Regions from separate parts of the Kitasatospora sp. NPDC056731 genome, predicted to be linked through region 2. Evidence: riboswitches for the same ligand, from Rfam matches in the RefSeq annotation. Region 2 holds a riboswitch; each other region holds the start of a gene.
What was found. Region 2 has a riboswitch for cyclic di-AMP ahead of AB0R04_RS32770 (transglycosylase family protein). Riboswitches for the same ligand answer to the same signal wherever they lie in the genome.
Positions count from the first base shown of each region.

Region 1: another riboswitch for cyclic di-AMP. It lies ahead of AB0R04_RS15900 (transglycosylase family protein); the one in region 2 lies ahead of AB0R04_RS32770 (transglycosylase family protein).
Region 3: another riboswitch for cyclic di-AMP. It lies ahead of AB0R04_RS30490 (M23 family metallopeptidase); the one in region 2 lies ahead of AB0R04_RS32770 (transglycosylase family protein).

Region 1 is NZ_JBFBNR010000013.1:7,168-11,388, reverse strand. It holds gene AB0R04_RS15910 (SDR family NAD(P)-dependent oxidoreductase) at 1-69, opposite strand, end outside; gene AB0R04_RS15905 (cytochrome P450) at 345-1,652, shown strand; cyclic di-AMP (ydaO/yuaA leader) riboswitch at 1,863-2,030, shown strand; gene AB0R04_RS15900 (transglycosylase family protein) at 2,036-2,953, shown strand; gene eno (phosphopyruvate hydratase) at 3,237-4,221, shown strand, end outside.
Region 2 is NZ_JBFBNR010000048.1:38,841-43,061, forward strand. It holds gene AB0R04_RS32765 (hypothetical protein) at 1-70, opposite strand, end outside; gene AB0R04_RS32770 (transglycosylase family protein) at 281-1,666, opposite strand; cyclic di-AMP (ydaO/yuaA leader) riboswitch at 1,653-1,813, opposite strand; gene AB0R04_RS32775 (hypothetical protein) at 2,245-3,222, opposite strand; gene AB0R04_RS32780 (DUF397 domain-containing protein) at 3,782-4,045, shown strand.
Region 3 is NZ_JBFBNR010000040.1:21,605-25,825, reverse strand. It holds gene AB0R04_RS30505 (PP2C family protein-serine/threonine phosphatase) at 1-150, opposite strand, end outside; gene AB0R04_RS30500 (TetR-like C-terminal domain-containing protein) at 372-941, opposite strand; gene AB0R04_RS30495 (alpha/beta hydrolase) at 1,039-1,866, opposite strand; cyclic di-AMP (ydaO/yuaA leader) riboswitch at 2,210-2,368, shown strand; gene AB0R04_RS30490 (M23 family metallopeptidase) at 2,381-3,214, shown strand; gene AB0R04_RS30485 (hypothetical protein) at 3,276-4,221, opposite strand, start outside.

The DNA.
Region 1 (4,221 bases), on a different contig from region 2:
GCGGGCGAGCTCGGCTCCCGATCCGCCGTCGAGTACCGCGATGACGACGACTGACCCGCTGACCCGCATGGTCTGCTCCTCCCTGTGGGCGACACCGCACCGGCGCCCACGATTTCTGCGGAGGATCGTAGGCAGGTCCTGACCCTCCGCAACAGGGATTACCCCTCAGGTGACCAGGGTCACGCCCGCCGCCCGGCCAAGAGCTGTCCAAGAGCTGTCCACGGACCGTCCACAAGGCGTCCACGGAGCGTTGGCGGGCCGTCCGCCGGGTGTTGACGATCCGGCCCCGCCGGTCGCGGCCGCCGGAGACGGTGCGGCCCCGACCCACCGGATACGGTCGACGCATGCCAGCGCAGCCCGACCCCGCCGCCCCGCAGCTCTTCACCTGGGAGTTCGCCACCGATCCGTACCCTGCCTACGCCTGGTTGCGCGAGCACGCCCCGGTGCACCGCACGACGCTGCCGAGCGGGGTGGAGGCCTGGCTGGTGACCCGCTACGCGGACGCGCGGCAGGCGCTGGCGGACGGCAGGCTGTCGAAGAACCCGGCGCACCACAGCGAGCAGGCGCACCGCACCGGGCGGGTGGGAATTCCGGGGGAGCGCCAGGCGGACTTGATGACACATCTGCTGAACATCGACCCGCCGGACCACACCCGGCTGCGCCGGCTGGTGTCGAAGGCGTTCACGCCGCGCCGGGTGGCGGAGTTCGAGCCGCGGGTGCAGCAGCTCACGGACCGGCTGATCGACGGCTTCGCGCAGCGCGGTTCGGCGGACCTGATCCACGAGTTCGCGTTCCCGCTCCCCATCTACGCGATCTGCGACCTGCTGGGCGTGCCGGCCGAGGACCAGGACGACTTCCGGGACTGGGCCGGGATGATGCTGCGACACACGAAGCCGGGCCACGGCGGCAGCCAACGCGGCGGCGTGGGGCGGGCGGTGAAGCGGATGCGGGCGTACCTGCTGGAGCTGATCCACCGCAAGCGGGCGGATCCGGGCGAGGACCTGATCTCGGGCCTGATCCGGGCGAGCGACCACGGCGAGCACCTGAACGAGAACGAGGCCGCCGCGATGGCGTTCATCCTCCTGTTCGCGGGGTTCGAGACGACCGTCAACCTGATCGGCAACGGCACGTACGCGCTGCTGCGCAACCCGGAGCAGCGCAGGCTGCTGCAGGAGTCGGTGGTGCGCGGCGAGACGGCGCTGCTGGACACCGGGATCGAGGAACTCCTGCGCTACGACGGGCCGGTGGAGATGGCGACGTGGCGCTTCGCGACGCGGCCGCTGTCGATCGGCGGGGTGGACATCCCGGTGGGCGATCCGGTGCTGGTGGTGCTGGCCGCGGCGGATCGCGATCCGGCCAGGTTCGCGGACGAGAACACCCTGGACCTGGCCCGCACGGATAATCCGCACCTGGGTTTCGGCCACGGGATCCACTACTGCATCGGCGCCCCGCTGGCTCGCCTGGAGGGGCGGAGCGCACTGACCACGCTGCTTTCCCGGCTGCCGGACCTGCGGCTCGCGGAAAACCCGGAGAACCTGCGCTGGCGGGGCGGCCTGATCATGCGTGGCCTGCGGGAACTCCCGGTCGAATTCACTCCGGAGGCCCGTTCTCCGCACGCGCCGGTCACGCCGACCGACGCTCCGACACGCTGACGGCACGTCTCCGGCGGGTCGTGGAGCCAGGTCTGAACCCGCATTAATCCGGACATACCGCCGCCGGTGGTAGGCGATTGACCACGCGCCGTAATTTGTGTGTGATATCGGTGATATGAGCTTGTTATTGGTCTGATGATCTGTCTACTCTCCCTGGAGTTCGCAGCTGCGGACCTCGTGCGCGGAACGCCGAATCCTGCCCGCCGCGTCACGGGAAACCGACCAGACCCTGGGCAGGGGCGGGGGAACCAGGTTTGTTGCCGTTCCCCAACGGCTTGGGGTGAAGCCGCCCGAGCGGAATCGTTTCCGCTTTCGGCGGCCGGGCCACCTCCCGGTCCGAACCCGACAGCTCACCTCGCAGGCGTGCGGAGAGGGACCTCGTCATGCTGTTCGTTGGAACTGGCCGCCACCGTCGTCGCACCCAGACCGAGAAGGCCATCGCCGTCGCCGGTGTGGCCGGCGTCGGACTCGCGATGCCGCTCCTCACCGCCACCGGCGCCTCCGCCGCCCCGGCCTCCACCTGGGACGCCGTCGCCCAGTGCGAGAGCGGCGGCAACTGGAGCATCAACACCGGCAACGGCTTCTCCGGCGGCCTGCAGTTCACGTCCAGCACCTGGAAGGCGTACGGCGGTACCTCCTACGCCCCGCAGGCCAACCAGGCCAGCAAGGCGCAGCAGATCTCGGTCGCCGAGAAGGTGCTGGCCTCGCAGGGTCCGGGCGCCTGGCCCGTCTGCTCCCAGAAGGCCGGTCTGAGCAAGGGCGGCGCCCCGGCCTCCGTGGACACCTCCACGGACGCCAAGCCCGCCAAGCAGTCCGCCGCCAAGCCGACCCAGCAGGCGCAGACCCCGAAGCCCGCCCAGCAGCCGGTCCAGCAGGCCGCCCCGAAGCCGGCCGCCCAGCAGCCCGTCCAGCAGGCCCCGCAGCAGACGCAGCCGCAGACCCAGGGCTTCTCCGGCAAGGCCGGCTGGGACGCCGATGCGAAGGTGTACTGGTACCAGAACAACGGCGCCTGGTACTGGACCAGCCACCAGAGCGTCTACCAGCAGTACGCGGGCCAGCCCGCCGCCCAGCCGCAGTACGCGCCCCGCGCCGCGCAGCCCGCACAGTCCGCCCCGGCCGCGCAGCCCGCCGCCGCGCAGGGCGGTCACGACTACGCCGTCCGGGCCGGCGACACGCTGTCGACGATCGCCGCCGCCCAGGGCGTATCCGGCGGCTGGCAGTCGGTGTACGACGGCAACCGCGGCACCGTCGGCGGCAACCCCAACCTGATCATGCCCGGCCAGGTGCTGCACCTCGGCTGAGCGGCCCGGGCCCTGAGCGGCCCGGGCCCTGAGCGGCCCGGGCCCTGCGGGCGAAGGGGGGCGGGCGCCGTCCCCCTTCGCCCGCATTCCCCCGTATTCGCCCGCTTCGATCGGGCAAGCAGGTGAACTACTGGTGGGTAGCCGGGCCACACGCTGAGACGGGACCGAGGCCAGCGCGGCCCCGGGGGCCGGGGCGGTTAGGCTCTGGTCGTAACGACTCCGCAATCGTCCCGCCGGCAGCACCCAACGTCAGCCGGACCCTGCTTCCGCAAGGAGATGCCTCGTGCCGTCCATCGATGTCGTCGTAGCCCGTGAGATTCTCGACTCGCGTGGCAACCCCACGGTCGAGGTCGAGGTCGGCCTCGACGACGGCAGCACCGGTCGTGCCGCTGTCCCGTCGGGTGCCTCCACCGGCGCCTTCGAGGCGCTGGAGCTGCGCGACGGTGACAAGAACCGCTACTTCGGCAAGGGCGTGGAGAAGGCCGTCCTGGCCGTCATCGAGCAGATCGGCCCGGAGCTGGTCGGCTACGACGCCACCGAGCAGCGCCTGATCGACCAGGCCATGCTCGACCTGGACGCCACCCCGGACAAGTCCTCGCTCGGCGCCAACGCGATCCTGGGCGTCTCGCTGGCCGTGGCGCACGCCGCCTCCGAGGCCAGCGACCTGCCGCTGTTCCGCTACCTGGGCGGCCCGAACGCGCACGTGCTGCCCGTTCCGATGATGAACATCCTCAACGGCGGTTCGCACGCGGACTCCAACGTCGACATCCAGGAGTTCATGATCGCCCCGATCGGCGCGGAGTCCTTCTCCGAGGCCGTCCGCTGGGGCGTCGAGGTCTACCACACCCTCAAGGGCGTGCTGAAGGAGCGCGGCCTGTCCACCGGCCTCGGCGACGAGGGCGGCTTCGCGCCGAACCTGGACAGCAACCGCGAGGCCCTGGACCTCATCACCGAGGCCATCCAGAAGGCCGGCTACGTGCCCGGCCGCGACATCGCGCTCGCCCTGGACGTCGCCGCGTCCGAGTTCTACGAGGACGGCGCCTACCAGTTCGAGGGCAAGGCCATCTCCGCCGCCGAGCTCATCGAGTACTACGCCGAGCTGGTCGACTCCTACCCGCTGGTCTCCATCGAGGACCCGCTGGACGAGTCGGACTGGGACGGCTGGAAGGCCATGACCGTCAAGCTGGGCGACAAGGTCCAGCTGGTCGGCGACGACCTGTTCGTCACCAACCCGGCCCGCCTGGCCAGGGGCATCGAGACCGGCACCG
Region 2 (4,221 bases):
TCTTGGTGCCGGAGAGCATCATCGCGTCGATCGCGAGGTTGGCGTCGAGTGTGACGGTGACCTGGGCCATGGTGACTCCTCCTCGGGTGCGGAGCAGCAGCATGCCCGCTGGGGGCGGGCTTTGACCATGGCCTCGGGCGGTCCTGCCCGGCGGCCTTCCTGCGGCGCCGGGCGACCGCCGGGGCGGGCGGCGGCTGACAGATAACAGATGATGAAATCTGTTATCTGAAATCTGTTATCTGTCAGCCGTCAGTTGTCAGCTGTCACCCGCGGGTCGTGCTCAGACCCGGCCGGCGAAGTCCGGCGCCCAGTTGGCGACGGTCTGCAGGCGCACGCCCGAGCTCGGGTTGGCGGCCTCGACGTACTGGCCGCCGCCGATGTAGATCGCGACGTGGTAGACGCCGGAGTTCTGGCCGTTGTTGGACCAGAACAGCAGGTCGCCCGCCTGCAGGCTGTCCAGCGAGACGCGGGTGCTGGCGGCGGCCTGGTCGGCGGCGACGCGCGGGACGGAGACGCCCGCGGCGCGCAGCGCGGCCTGGGTCAGGCCGGAGCAGTCCCAACCGCCGTTGCCGGTACCGCCGTAGACGTACGCCTGGCCGACCTTCGACTGGGCGAAGGAGACCGCGGCGGCCATGCTGCCGGTGGCGGCCGGCGCCTGAGCGGGGGTCTGCGCCTGGGCGGCCGGCTTGGAAGCCGGCTTGGTGGCCGGGGCCGGGGCCGGGGCCTGCGGCTGGGCGGTCGGCTTGGCGTTCACGGCGGCGCCGTTGGAGGTCTGGCCGGACTTCTGCGAACGGTCGAACCAGGTGAAGTCCGAGCCGGACTGGTCGGTCTGAGCCGACTGCTGGGCCTGGCCGCCGTCCTTGAACGAGAGGCGCTGGCCCGGGTAGATGGTGTCCGGACCCTCGGTCAGGGTGCCGCGGTTGAGCTCGTACAGCCGCTGCCAGCCGCCCTGGAGGTTGTGCTTGTCGGCGATCGAGGACAGCCAGTCGCCGGAGGCGACGGTGTAGTCGTCGCCCTGGGGCTGGGCGCTGTTCTGGGCCTGGCTCTGGCCCTTCTGCGCCGAGGTGCCGTTGGCGGAGTCGGCGGGGGCCTGTGCCTGGTCCTGGGCCGGTGCCGCCGGCTTGGCGGGCTTCGCGGCCGGGGTGGCCGGGGCCTGGCTCTGCGCGGGCTTGGCGGCCGGGGTGGCCGGCTTCGCGGCGGGCTTGGTGGCGGTCGAGCTGGCAGCCGAGCCGGTGGTCGAGCCGGCCGAGGTGTCGACGGTGGCCGCGGCGCCGCCCTTGGTCAGGCCGGCCTGGACCGAGCACACCGGCCAAGCGCCGGGGCCCTGCGAGGCGAGGACCTTCTCGGCGACGGCGATCTGCTGCGCCTTGGTGGCCTGGTTGGCCTGGGGGGCGTACGCGGTGCCGCCGAAGGCGGCCCAGGTGCTGGAGGTGAACTGCAGTCCGCCGTAGAAACCGTTGCCGGTGTTGATGCTCCAGTTGCCGGTGCTCTCGCACTGGGCGACCTTGTCCCAGGTGGCGACGGAGGCGGCGGAGGCGGTGCCGGAGGTGAGGCAGGGGATGGTGAGGCCGACGCCCGCGACGCCGATGGCGGCGATCACGCGTCGGGTACGACTGGACAGACGGGTGCCGTTGGTGGGCAGCATGAAGACGTAGTCCTCTCCCACGCCTGCGAGGTGAGCTGTCGGATTCGGGCTGGAGTTGCCCGGCCGCGCTGTGGGCGCGGCTTCACCCCTAGCCCTGGATCGTTCCGGGGAACGGTCCGGGGCGACTTACCTGTGGGTCCCCCGCTCCTGCCGTGGTGCGTTTTCGCGCTGCCAGGACATCCGACGGCAGGACTCGGCGTCGCGGATGAACTGGGTTCGTGTGGCCACGAACGGGGAGCACGTTAAGCAGACTTAAGTTCAAACTGCAAACACCTGTGACGCGCATCACGGTTTGGCGAGAACGGTCGTTCCCCTTGCTCGCCATGATCGGAAATGGCCGATTTCCGGCAACGTCGAGAAGGGCGTGCACAACTGTCTGTGCTTCAGGGTGCGGGTGACGGCGGGTCGGGTCGCCCGGGGGCCTGCCCGCCGAGAAGGAGGTGCGTCCACGCTGCGGCCGTCGGGGGATGGATCGAGCGACGGTGAACAAATGCGGATAGAACGGACATCACACCTATTCGCCCCTTAACTCCCTTACGGGACAGGCAGGAAGGGCCCGGAACGTAGCCGTTCCGGGCCCTTCACGCGTGCGGTGACCGCTACTGGCCGGCCGACTCCTCGGTGGCGGTGCGAGCGGCGTGGGCGGCGTGACCGCCCCGGCCGGAGTGGTCGGCGTGCGCGCCCTCGGCGGCCTCCGCCGCCTCGGCCTCGGCCTGCGCCAGGGCCTCGGGGGAGGGTGTCGGCAGCGCGGCCAGGTAGGTGGCGGCGATCAGCTGGCCGACCGTCGGGTAGGCGCCCAGCGGCGCCGCGGACGGGCAGCCGGTCTCCTCGGCGGCCGTGGCGAGCAGCTCGGAGTCGGCCTCCGGCCCGATCACCAGCGGGGCCAGCGCCGGGCGCTGGGAACCGGTCTCCTTGAGGTGGTTGACGGCTGCGGCGACCGAGCCCGGCACGTCGAGCGCGGCGGGCACGACCGGGACGGCCAGCCGGGCCGCCAGCAGGACGCCGGTGATGCCGGCCGCGGCGGCGGCCTCCTCGCCGCCGACGGTGGTCAGCACGACGCCGTCCGCGGCGGTCGCGATGGCGAACAGCCGGGCCCGGTCGGCGCGTGCCAGGCCGGCCTCGGACAGGCGCACGTGCACGGCCTCGGCGAGCAGCGGGTGCGGGCCGAGCACGTCGGTGACGGGGGCTCCGTATTCCGCGGCGAGGGCGTGAAGTTCGGTCAGGAATCCGTGCGGGCCGGGTACCAGCGGCACCAGGACCGGCGCGGGCAGGCCCGCCTCGGCGGCCATGGCCAGCAGTTCGGCGACGGTGCGGTCGTCACTGTCGACCCCCTGGGCGGCTTCGCCCGGGAGGTAGCCGACGGCGGTCTGGATGCCGCTCTGCTCGCTGCGGACGATCGACAGCAGCTCCTCGACGACCGAGCGGGACTCGGGCCCGGCGGTCGCGGGCACGGCGAGCACCAGGGCCGGGGAGCCGGCCGGGATCTCGGGGCGCTCGGGGCGGCGGTGGCGCCCCCGCGCACGGGAGCCTGGAGTGCGGACGGGCAGTGGCGCGCCCGGGATGGCTGCGGTGCTCATGCCGGAGATCGTAGGACATCGGCCCGTCAGGCCTGCATTCGGCTGCCGTTCGAGTTTCACGTGGTCATGGCGGGTGTGCCGCGTTCCCGCCGTGTCCGTCCGGGCGGTTTGCCCGCAATCCGGACATATCTCACCCAGCCTTCGAGCGATCACCGCTCGTAGCCCTGACGTGTCCGACGGGGCGTCGAGTTGCCTGTGTGGCGCGTGAGATGTCTCACAGCCAGGAGGTCGCCTGACGGAGCGTCACGGCAGCGCGACTCCGGGCGCCTGAAGATCAACATTCAGCGGGGAATCGCTCACGGCCGGTTATCGAGAATCTGGCGATTCACTCGGCTATGTCCGTTTACGTACCGTCAGGAGAAGGGCCCGTGAAGAGTTCGGAACTGCCGGTGAAAGGCCTCGTGCACCTGCAATGTCCCGTGCTGATGCACGTGCACAGCAGCTATCATCGCGTCAAGTGAGGCGTTGTGCCGGGCCGGTACGGGGCCGGTCCGTTCGTTCGGCGGGTGCCGGGGGCGCCGCGCTGGACGACCACTCCGGAGCTCTTCGGGAGATTTCTATGCACGACTCGCAGGACACGCACGGCTCGTACGACACCTACAACGGGATGGCGGCCGCCGACCTCAAGGGGGTTCTCTGGCAGAAGAGCCTGCACAGCAACTCCCAGGGGAACTGCGTCGAGTTCGCGGCCCTGCCGGGGGGCGATGTGGCGATGCGCAACTCGCGCTTCCCGGAAGGGCCGGCGCTCATCTACACCCGGGCCGAGATCGCCGCCCTGCTGCTGGGGGCCAAGGACGGGGAGTTCGACCACCTGGCGGTCTGACCGGCCGCCGTCCTGCCATCGGGGGGCCGTCGTGGGTGCTGACACCGCGACGGCCTTTGTCTTGTCCGGGGCCGGTCCGAGGCCACGCGACGGGTGCTCTCGCGACGGGCGCTCTCTCGACGGGCGTTCTCGCGGCCGACCGCGCGCAGGCGCGGCGGGTGGTCCCGCGCACGGTT
Region 3 (4,221 bases), on a different contig from region 2:
CGGCGGCCAGCTGTACGGCAGCACGATCGGCAGGACGCTCAGCACCGCCGTCACCCCGAGCAGCACCCCCAGCGCGTACCGCGCGGCCCGGGCGTTCCCGTCCAGCAGCCGCAGGTACCACCGCCGCGCCCTCGCTATCGGTGCGGGCACGTGGACCTCCGCCAAGGGGTCGGCGGTCCCCTGTCATGACCACCAGTCAGCCCGGCCACACTAACCCGTCCACCCCCACCACCCCCAGGCCCGCTGCCTGCCCGCCGCACCGGAAGTCGGCGGGCCCGACTTCTCGTGCATGCCTCACCCGGTGTGGTGGTGGTTCCGCCGTTGCGGGAGGCCGGGCGGGTCGTGCCGCGGTCGGTGCGGTAGCCGGCGTCTCAGGGGGTGGGCCAGCTGCGGAGGCCGGTGGTGAGGAGGGTGATGAGGCGGCTCTGGGTGGTGGCCAGGTCTTCGGCGAGCTGGAAGCCGCCGCCGATGGAGAGGGAGGCGAAGCCGTGGGCGACGGAGCGGACGGTGCGGGCGGCGTGGATCGCCTCCGCGCCGTCGAGGCCGTACTCCCGCAGGACGGCGATGATCACCCCGACGAGCCGGCCGGCCGCGCGGGTGAGGTCGTCGTCCGGCTGCGGGGCCTGGGGGAGGGCGTTGTAGCGGTGCGGGTGCTCGGTGGCGTACGCGTGGTAGGCGCGCAGGACGGTGGCGACGGCGTCGTCCCCGCTGCGGCCGACGGCGGCCTCGGCGAGCCGGTCGGCGAGTTCCTCGGTGACCCGGACGGCGATGAGCCGCCGCAGTTCGGCGAGGCCGCCGCTGACGTGCTTGTACAGCGACGGGGTGGCGACCCCGGCCCGGGCGGCGACGGCGGCCAGGGTGAGGGCGTCGGCGCCCTGCTCGTCGATGAGGGCGAGGGCGTGGTCGACGACCTGCTCGGGGGTGAGTCCTACTCGGGGCATGGTGTGGGCTCTCCGTCGGTGGAAGGCGTACGTGGCGGGGCGGGGCGGGGCGGCGCGTGGGGGCGGGGCTGACGTGGGCGGACGGGGTGGGCGGGGCTCAGGCGAGTTCGGCGAGGAAGGGCAGCAGGGCGCCGGCGGTGGCCTGCGGGTTGTCGGCCATCGGGTAGTGCCCGGATCCGTCGATCATGACCTTCCGCGCGTCGAGCGCGGCGGCCTGCCGGTCGGCGACGGCCTCCGGCTTGGGGAAGTCGGGGTCCTTGCTGCCCATGATGACGAGCGAGGGGCAGCGGACGGCCGCGGTCCAGCCGACGGGCGCGGAGTCCCCGCCGACGTGTCCGCGGGTGGCGGTCTTGCGGCCGGGGGTGCGCATGGCGGCGACGAGTCCGGCCACGTACGTGTCGAAGTCGGCGGGCTTGGCGCCCGGGTAGGCCAGCTTGCGGTGGTAGAGGCCCCAGAAGGCGGGCGAGTGGACGGTCAGGGCGCCCATGACGCGGAGGGCGCCGCGCATGAGGGCGCCGGGCGGGGTGTTCTCGACGAAGGCGTCGATCAGGGCGATGCCGGCGACCCGCTCCGGGGCGTCGCCGGCGGCCTTGACGACCGTCGCGCCGGTGTAGGAGTTGCCGACCAGGACGGCGCGCTCGATGTCGAGGTGGTCGAGCAGGGCGAGGACGTCGGTGGCGATGGCGGCGGGGGAGTAGTCGTCCCAGATGATCGAGGATTCGCCGAAGCCGCGCAGGTCCATGGTGATGACCCGGCGGCCGGCGGCGGCCAGCAGCGGGTGGAGGTGCCGGTAGGCGGCGCGGGTGTCGAGCATTCCGGGGAGCAGCACGACGGGGGTGCCGTCGCCCTGCCGGGTGTCGTCGTAGGCGAGGCGGCCGCCGGTGACGTCGAGGTACTGGGTGGTGGGGGCGCTGGTGGCGTTCATGGTGGGCCTCCGGGGGCTGCCGGTGCGGGGCTTCGACGGTGCTGCCGATAGCCATAAAGCTAAGGCTAATAGCCTTAGCCGTCAAGCCTTCGCGCCCTGTGGGGCGGGGGAGGTCGGCGGGGAGCGCCTGAATGAAGGGCCGTCCGTTGACGTCCGATCACGTGAGGTGGCGTCAATGGTGCTCAAGCGTGCCCAAGGGGCTCAAGGGGGACAAAACGCCCTTCGCATCCCAGAGTGCCCCGTCCGTCTCCGGTCGTCCCGGGCGAACGGCTTGGAATCAGGGCCTCCTAGGATTAACGTTTGATAACGCAGCGCGGTCCTCAACGCCGTACCCAGACGGCACCGTGCGCCGTCGCCTAATCCCGCCGACCGGCCTCCGGGCAGGTCAGGGAGCCGGGGAACCACGTTCCTTGGGGTGAATCGGCAGGGCTCCGGCCCAGCCGTAGGAGACCTTCCTGCTCCGAACCCGTCAGCTAACCCGGTAGGCGCGAAGGAAGGAAAGGAGCGCGCCTCCGTGGCGTCGACGCACACCCCGGCACACCCGGCCGGCCTCGCAGCAGGTACCCGGCTCCTCGACCACCCCGGCCCGGACGGCCCCGAGTACGCGGGCCCCGACGCCGAGACCAACCGGCACCGGATGCCGCGTCAGGTCCGTGGGACCTCCCCGCTGCTCGGCGTCACCGCCGTCGCCGCCACCCTGGGCGCCACCGGCTTCGCCTCCGCCACCCCGGCCGCCGCCCCCGCCATCGAGACCCCGGACGAGACCCCGGTCGCCCTCTCCGCCGACCCCGGCCTCGCGCTCGCCGCCCGCATCCAGCTGCAGGCCGACAGCCAGCGCACCGCCGCCGAGGAGGACGCCCGCGTCCAGGCCGCGAAGGAGGCGGAGGCCAAGGCCGCCGCCAAGGAGGCCGAGGCCAAGCGAGCCGCCGAGGAGGCCGAGCGGGCCAAGGCCGCCGCCCTCACCCTGCCGGTGCGCGACTACCACCTCACCGCCCACTACGGCCAGAGCGCCCGCTACTGGGCCCACCTGCACACCGGCCTGGACTTCGCCGCCGACACCGGCACCCCCGTCTACGCGGTCGGCCAGGGCACCATCACCTCGGCCGGCTGGTCCGGCTCGTACGGCTACCGGATCGTCGAGACCCTGCCCGACGGCACCGAGATCTGGTACTGCCACCTCTCCTCGATCATCAAGGGCTCCGGCAAGGTCGGCTCCGGCCAGCAGATCGGCAAGGTCGGCGCCACCGGCAACGTCACCGGGGCGCACCTGCACGTGGAGGTCCGCCCCGGTGGCGGCGCCCCCGTCGACCCGGAGACCTGGTTCCAGCAGCGCGGCCTCAACCCCTGACGCACCCGCGAAGCCCCGGCCGCCGGAACCGAAAGGCACCGGCGGCCGGGGCTTCGCCGCGTCACTCCTGCGTCGGGTCCGCCGCCGGGTCTTCCTGGTCCGCCGGGTCGGCCGGCCCCGCCGGGTGCGCGTCGGACTCTTCCTGCGCCGGCCCCGCCAGCTCCTCCAGGCGGGCGTCGAACTCCTCCTGCGCCAGCCCCGCCAGGTACGCGTCGATCTCCTCCTGCCCCGGCTCCGGCGCGAGGTCCGGGAACTCCTCCACCAGCAGTCGCGGCAGCCCGGGCACCGTCCACTCCCCGTACAGGTCGAGCGCGGCCTCCACCGCCGCCTCCTCGAACGCCCCGAAGTCCCCGGCCAGTTCGTCCGGCATCGGCCGCCCCAGCGCGGTCAGCTCGGTCAGGTTGCGGTAGCTGCGCCGCATCAGGCCCTGCTCCAGCAGCCGGCGCGCGCCGTCGGTGGCCATGCCGACCGAGATCACCCGGGTCGGGCTCCAGCCCTGCTCGTCCACCTCGTCCAGCCAGCCGGTCTGCGCCAGTGCGGCGAACCTGGCCAGCCGCTCCTCCTGCGCCAGCTCCCGGAAGCCGGCCAGCCACTCCCGCACCGCCTCCGGATCCGCGACGTCCGCCCCGTACGCGTGCAGCAGCAGCGCGTACAGCCGGGGCCAGGTCACCAGGTCGGCGCGGCGCAGCAGCCCGGCCGCGACCTCGCCCTGCCACTCGGCCTCGGCGTGCAGCCGCTCCTGGCGCTTGGCGTTGAGCCGCTTGGCGGCCCGCTGGTGGTCGGTCAGCAGCCGGACGGCGTTGCCGTATGCCAGCGGGTCCGCCTCCGGTTCGGGTTGGACGTACAGGTAGAGCCGCTCGTACAGCAGGTGCTCCACCGCGTTCGAGGTCAGTTCGGGCCAGCCGTCGTGCATCCTGCCCTCGCCCAGCTCCAGCAGGGCCAGTACCGCGCGCAGCGGCGCTTCGGCCACCGGGGTGCGGTCCTCTTCCGCCGCCCAGGCGAGCAGG